DNA from 2 places in the Pseudobutyrivibrio sp. LB2011 genome. Region 1 is predicted to be linked to the other one. Evidence: riboswitches for the same ligand, from Rfam matches in the RefSeq annotation. Region 1 holds a riboswitch; the other holds the start of a gene.
What was found. Region 1 has a riboswitch for thiamine pyrophosphate ahead of thiT (energy-coupled thiamine transporter ThiT). Riboswitches for the same ligand answer to the same signal wherever they lie in the genome.

Region 1 (3,496 bases):
AAGCTGTAATCTGTGCTGTGATTGTTGTACCGATATTGGCACCTAAGATAACGCCGATGGCCTGTGAAAGCGCCATCATACCTGAATTTACAAAACCAATAACCATAACATCGGTTGCAGATGAACTCTGAACCAATACTGTCATAGCTATACCAACGATGACTGCTACAAATTTGTTTGTAGTAGCCTTCTCTAGAATAACCTGAAGATTATCTCCACAGCTGTTTTTTAAGCCTGTAGACATAATCGACATTCCGAAAAGAAATAGACCCACTCCACCAAGAAGTGATAATATCTCTGCTAAAGTCATTATTTTCTCCTTCTACCGTACTTTTCCTTCACGAAAAGTAAAATCCTTAATCCTTCTTTTTTTAGTCCTTGATAATCATAACATGTTAGAATGCCATTGTCTAAGTATTTTCTATGATATAAGTAAAATTTGTGTAAATTTAGATATATGCCTTGATAAAAATACCGTCTTCACGATATTCCTCTGAAATCAATTCTCCTGTCTCTCTAATCTTTGCAATACTTCCAGCTTCTGTGTAAGGAACCAATTGCTCTATATATTCCTTATTTCCACGCATCAAAGTAGCAAGGATTTCTCTTACTTTATCCAGGCCTTTTCCTGTCTTAATGGAAGTGTGTACTGTATAATCAGCTCTTAAATCGTGATAATCCAACTCATCTTCAAGCTTATCTACTTTATTAAAAATAGTAAGAACAGGTTTGTCGCTAACTCCTAATTTGTCCAAAGTCTCATATACGATTTCCATCTGACGATCCATCTGAGGATTGCTTACATCCACCACATGAATGATGAAATCTGCATATTTAGCTTCTTCCAATGTACTCTTGAAAGCATCCACCAAATGATGAGGAAGCTTTCTGATGAATCCTACTGTATCTGTGAGCAGAATCTTTTGATCATTGTCCAAAAGGAGCTCACGAGTGGTTGGATCAAGGGTCGCAAAAAGAGCATCCCACTCAAGGATGTTTGCATCTGTAAGTTTATTTAAAAGTGATGATTTGCCTGCATTTGTGTAACCAACAATAGCCGCTACAGGCACCCCATTTCGTTGTCGCTTTGAACGTGTAAGCTCACGATGGTTTACAACGTCATTTAACTCTTTCTTCAGCTGAGTAATGCGACCTGCAATAAGACGCTTATCCATCTCCAGCTTTTTCTCACCAGGACCACGTGTTCCGATAGCTCCGCCGCCACCTGCTGCAGTACCACCCACACGGGACATGTTTTTACCAAAGCCAGTCAATCGAGTCATCTCGTATCTAAGCTGTGCCAGCTCAACCTGAATTTTTCCTTCTGCTGTGCCAGCACGGGCAGCAAAAATATCAAGGATAATAAGGGTTCTATCCATGACCTTTGTATCTAGCGCATCAGCAAGATTGCGCATCTGTGCTGGTGTTAATTCATCATCGCAAACTATACCTGTAGCCTCTGTCTCCCAGATTAAATCTGCGATTTCCTCAACCTTGCCAGAGCCAACATAGGTGCCAGGATTTCTGCGCTCCAGATTCTGCATGATTTCTCCCACAACCTGTGCACCGGCAGTTTCACAAAGCTCTGCAAGCTCGTGAAGGGAATCCTTAGCCTCTACCTCGTCCCCTTCATTAACTGATACAAGTATTACTCTTTCTATAATCTTTTCTGTATTTACCATTTAATATCCTATCTTTTCAAAATCTCTTATAGTTACATTCTACAATGTTGTTTTATTTACTGCAATTTAATTGTTATTTTCTCATTGACTATATTTCCTACAAGTGATATTTTTATATCGAAATTAAATATTTTGCTAGGGGCGCATATGCTGAGAGGTGCTTGCACCGACCCTTAATACTTGAACTGGATAATACCAGCGTAAGGAAGCGATAGACGAATCTCCTAGCATTGATGTATGAAGGGAGATTTTTTTTAATGATTAATCACATGTCTAACGAAAAAACAAAAATAACATTTACTGCAAAGCAACTAGCTTTTTGTGCTGCTTCTATGGCACTTGCTTTTGTTTTGTCTAATATTAAGGTATTTAAATTCCCAACTGGCGGCTCAATTACATTACTTTCAATGCTTGTTGCTTGCCTTCCAGGTTTCTGGTTCGGCCCAATCGTAGGAATTATCACAGGTGTTGCCTATGGCTTATTAAATCTAATTGTTGACCCATATATTCTTTTCCCAGCACAGGTTATTGTTGATTACATACTTGCCTTTGGTGCTCTTGGATTATCTGGATTCTTCAAAGATTCTAAATATGGTCTTATCAAAGGTTACATCGCAGCTGTTTTAGGACGCTACGTATTTGCGGTAATCTCGGGATGGATTTTCTTTGGTGAATGGGCTTGGGAAGGTTGGAATCCACTAGCTTACTCACTTGCTTACAACGCAATCTACATCTTTGCTGAGGCTGCTGTAACACTTATCATTCTTTTCATTCCACCAGTAAGAGATGTCATGAACAGACTTAAAAACATGGCTACTGAATAATTCTTAATAATAAAAACGCCAGAGGCAATCTCTGGCGTTTTCTTATTATAACGTTGCTTTAATTTCTATTACTGTATTGATAGGTTCCCCACCGGCTTCCAAATCGTAATCAATTAAAAGATTGATTTCGGTATCTTTTTGCTCGATCACAAGACGCTTTGTGTGAACCACAATAGTCATCATGCCCATTGGTGTATTGTAAGCATTTCTGGTTCGAGCCCCTGGGGCAAATTCAAGCTTTGATTGAATGTCTCCTTTTTGAGTCAATGTAAGCTTGTTGTGTTCAAAGCTTATTAGACAATCAACCTTTTGGCCCTCTGGCATAACTCGATTATAAGAAAGGTAACGCTTACTACCTCTATCAATAAATGAACCCACATACTCCTCATTTGTAGTCTCTGATTCGTGGCCCATCTTTTGCTTGGAGCAAAGTTTAATATTACATTTTGTTCCTGTCATTATTTATTTCCAATCTATTTTTGTTCTCTAATTAATTCACGAACAGCATTTATCTGATTTGACAAATGAACATGCATTATATCCTTTAGGAAATCTACATCTCTTCTGTCGAAACCGTCAATTATAGATTTATGTTCAGATATAAGCTGCGCGTAAACAGATGGATTCTTTACATACTCGTAACGATATCTATACATCTGCTCTCTTGCAGAATTGATTATGTTTTCAAGCTTAGGATTTGCAGCGGCCGCATAAATCACATCATGGAATGCCTCATCAGCCTCCACAATCTTTCGAACATCGTCAGTTCTAGTAGCTGACTCAAATGCCTTCATAGCTTCCTTGAGCTCTACAAACTGAGCATCTGTCATTCTTTCGCAGGCACATACCACAGCAAGAGCATCAAGTGCATCTCTTACTTCCAGCACATCCTGTAAATCTTTTTCTGTCATTTTAGCAACCTGAGCGCCCTTGCGAGGAATAGTAACAGCAAGTCCCTCGTGCTCAAGCATTCTGATTGCTTCTCTGATA
Region 2 (3,496 bases), on a different contig from region 1:
CCTGATCCCAAAATAAAACGAGAATCAAATTCTTTACCACCGATTACCAGTTTGTCATTTTCCATTCCATTTTCCTCTTTCATTTTTATGCGTCTAATTCTCCAATGAGAATTTTAATTACCATATGTGCTTCGTGCGCTCCGCAAACCATCACTCTAGATGAAATCAACCCGATACCATCATTAACATCACTAACCCCATCTCCTGAAAGGTAGAATCTCTTTGATGCTCTTCTAGTCTTTATATCATTTGCACTGCCAAATCCTGCCATTCCAGAACTAGATAGCATATATTTATCTGGCATTTGCTCTAGTACCAGATTAACTAGCATAGCCTTACTTTCAGCTGAATCAAAAGCCTCACAGACAATATCCGCCTTTTCTATCAATGGCTTTGTGTTAGCCTCGGTCAGCTTTATGTTATGAGTCTCAATCTTTATGTATGGATTTATTTCATGTAAATTAGCCGCCATTGCATCAGTTTTTTTCATACCAACCTGATTGATTTTGTACTGCTGTCTATGCAGATTGCTTACATCTACAAAATCATAGTCAATCAAAATCAAGTGGCCTATGCCCGCTCTTGCAAGACATGTGGCTATATTAGATCCCAAGCCACCGAGCCCACATATTGCAACCACAGCCTCGTCGAATTTTTTTTGATTTTCTGCACCATGTCTATCTACAAGTGCCTTATAGAACTCATCCTTTGTCGGTATCAATCAGCCGCCTCCTACAAAACTTACTACCTCAACAACATCCCCATCCTTTAAGATAGTCTCATTAAATGTTGTCTTAGAAATGATTTCTTCGTTAATCTCCACAGCAATAGTTCTAACGTCAAATTTAAAATCATCCAGTACAGTAGCAAGCGTCTTGTTTGCTAACTCATACTCTTTTCCATTTAAGAAAACCATTACTTCTCCTTTCCTTCTAGCTGGCCACACAATGATTAAGTGGCCCACTTCCTTTTCCCAAATCCAAATTTGCACCGATAGCTTTTTCAATATATGACTTCGCATTTACGATAGAATCTTTTAAGTCGTACCCCAGCGCCAAATTCGATGCAATGGCACTTGATAATGTGCAGCCTGTTCCATGGGTGTTAGTGCTATGAATTCTTTCCCCTTCAAACCATGTAACACATCCATTGTCAAAAAGAACATCGCTTGCATCCTCCACGCAGTGTCCTCCCTTTACAAGAACTCCACATCCATATTGTTCTCCAAGCTTTTTGGCTGCCTGCTCCATATCTATTTTGTCTTCTATCTTTGTGCCGGTAAGGGTTTCTGCTTCAGGTATATTGGGTGTAATAACTCTAGCCAGTGGAAACAACATTTTTGCCATCACTGCTGGGGTAGAGTTTTCCATCAATCTACTTCCGCTTGTAGCCACCATAACCGGGTCCACCACAATATTCTTTGTTCCAAATTCCTTAAGCTTTCTAGCTACCACTCGCACTTGCTCCACTGATGGAAGCATTCCAATTTTCACTGCATCTGCTGGTATATCAGTCAAACAAGCATCTATTTGTTCTTCCAAAAAATGTGGCGATGATTCCACAATCTCTGTAACCCCTGTGGTATTTTGTGCTGTAAGCGCAGTAATTGCAGTCATTCCATAGACTTTATGAGCAGACATGGTTTTTAAATCTGCCTGTATTCCAGCTCCACCGCTGCTATCACTTCCTGCAATTGATAAAACTACCTTCATCCTTTTATCTCCCTAAACTTCTTTTTCATACTTTCAGCAGCATTTCGTGGCGAATCTGCTTTCATAATAGCTGAAACAGCGCATACCCCAGCTATGTCAATTCCTTTTAATACATCCATATTAGAAGCATTCAAACCGCCAATAGCATTAACTGGTATAGGAACTGCCTGGCATATTGCATCCAATGTCTCCGTGGATGTAATGATAGTTTTTACTTTTGTAGTAGTTGGATAGATTGCGCCAACTCCCAGATAATCAGCCCCAGCCTCATATGCTGCTTTTGCTACATCCACTTTCTTGGCAGTGGCTCCCAAAATCTTCTCAGGCCCGATAATCCTCCTTGCCATCTCAAGTGGCATATCCTCTGCCCCCAAATGGACCCCCTCGCAATCCACAGCAAGCATTACATCCACACGATCATCAATAATCAGCGGAACATTGTACTTTCTGCAAATATCATGTACTGCCTGTGCCAGTTCAATATATTCCTTTGTGGTACGATTTTTTTCTCGAAGCTGCATCAAAGTGACGCCGCCCTTTAAAGCATCCTCAACTCTCCACAGGAATTCGTCTAGCTTATAAGGTGTACTGTCAGTAATAAAATAAAGCTCGCTATTAAATTCCATTATTCCTCCTTTTTTGCATAAAAAAACGGAAGCTACCTGATTTCTCAAATAGCTTCCGCATAATATCAATATCATTATTAATCGGCGTCCCTACGTTGGCATTATCCAAATCAGGTTCTCGGTCGAAGGTCACACCTTCCTCTCAGCCTGTCTACAAGCTCCCGTCTCATATTAAATTCCTTACATATAATGCTACAAGTGTGGCAAAAAATCAACACCTAATTGCAAAGTGCCTCCACCTGTTCTTTCTTTTCGAAGAGGACACATCCGCCTACATGGTCATCCTTTAGGATGTCGCCTGCCTGGAGTACCTGGAAGAGACGTGATGAAATAGCACCTCGAAGACCCATGTCCATTACGTTTGTGTCGGAGAATGGTGAGAATGGGCATGGCTCAGCTCCACCATGGGAATTGATGTGGAAAAATCCTCTGCCTGCTGCAACACATCCGCCTGATGACTTTTCATCACCTGGGAAGGAAATGAATACCATGTCCTCATAATCCTCACGAAGAGCGGCAATTCTAGCTCTAAGCTGCTCTTCCTGCTCCTCGCTAAGGGCAAGGTGCTTGCTCTCATCTGATACAGGAACATACTCAACATAGATTACAGCCTTGCAGCCATATCCCTGAAGCATAGATACAAAATCATCAGAAAGGACATCGTCAAAGTTTTCTGTAGTAACTGTAACTGAATTACCGAATATTTGACCATTCTTTTTGAATGTTTCCATGTTTGAAATAAGCTTATCGTAAATTCCTTCGCCACGACGGCTGTCAGTTGCTTCCTTGTGGCCTTCAATGCTCATGATTGGCACAAGGTTTCTGTTTTTATCAAATAACTCAAAGTACTCATCGCTGATGAATACTCCATTTGTAAAGATTGGGAAAAGAATATTAGGCTTCTTTGCAGCTGCCTTGATGACGCCCTTTCTAAGAAGAGGTTCGCCACCTGCCAAAAGAATAAAGCTGATTCCTAAATCCTCTGCTTCATCGAAGATGGTAAGCCACTGTTCATCGCTAAGCTGATTTACAGGCTCACAATCCTTTGTGGCATCGTTCTGACGAGAATAACAGCCAGCACAATGTAAGTTGCAATTGCTAGTGATTGATGCAATTAGGAATGGAGGAACATGCAAGCCCTCTTCCTTGAATTTCTTT

Region 2: another riboswitch for thiamine pyrophosphate. It lies ahead of thiE (thiamine phosphate synthase); the one in region 1 lies ahead of thiT (energy-coupled thiamine transporter ThiT).

What each region holds. Positions count from the first base shown of each region.
Region 1 covers NZ_JNJS01000002.1:315,166-318,661, reverse strand. Annotated here, with positions in the region: gene T375_RS04970 (Na/Pi cotransporter family protein) at 1-310, opposite strand, end outside; gene hflX (GTPase HflX) at 450-1,682, opposite strand; TPP riboswitch at 1,810-1,906, shown strand; gene thiT (energy-coupled thiamine transporter ThiT) at 1,940-2,506, shown strand; gene T375_RS13140 (YwiB family protein) at 2,552-2,965, opposite strand; gene T375_RS04950 (GntR family transcriptional regulator) at 2,980-3,496, opposite strand, start outside.
Region 2 covers NZ_JNJS01000008.1:92,862-96,357, forward strand. Annotated here, with positions in the region: gene T375_RS10415 (thiazole synthase) at 1-65, opposite strand, end outside; gene thiF (thiamine biosynthesis protein ThiF) at 86-721, opposite strand; gene thiS (sulfur carrier protein ThiS) at 722-916, opposite strand; gene thiD (bifunctional hydroxymethylpyrimidine kinase/phosphomethylpyrimidine kinase) at 933-1,712, opposite strand; gene thiE (thiamine phosphate synthase) at 1,709-2,338, opposite strand; TPP riboswitch at 2,409-2,513, opposite strand; gene T375_RS10440 (radical SAM/SPASM domain-containing protein) at 2,557-3,496, opposite strand, start outside.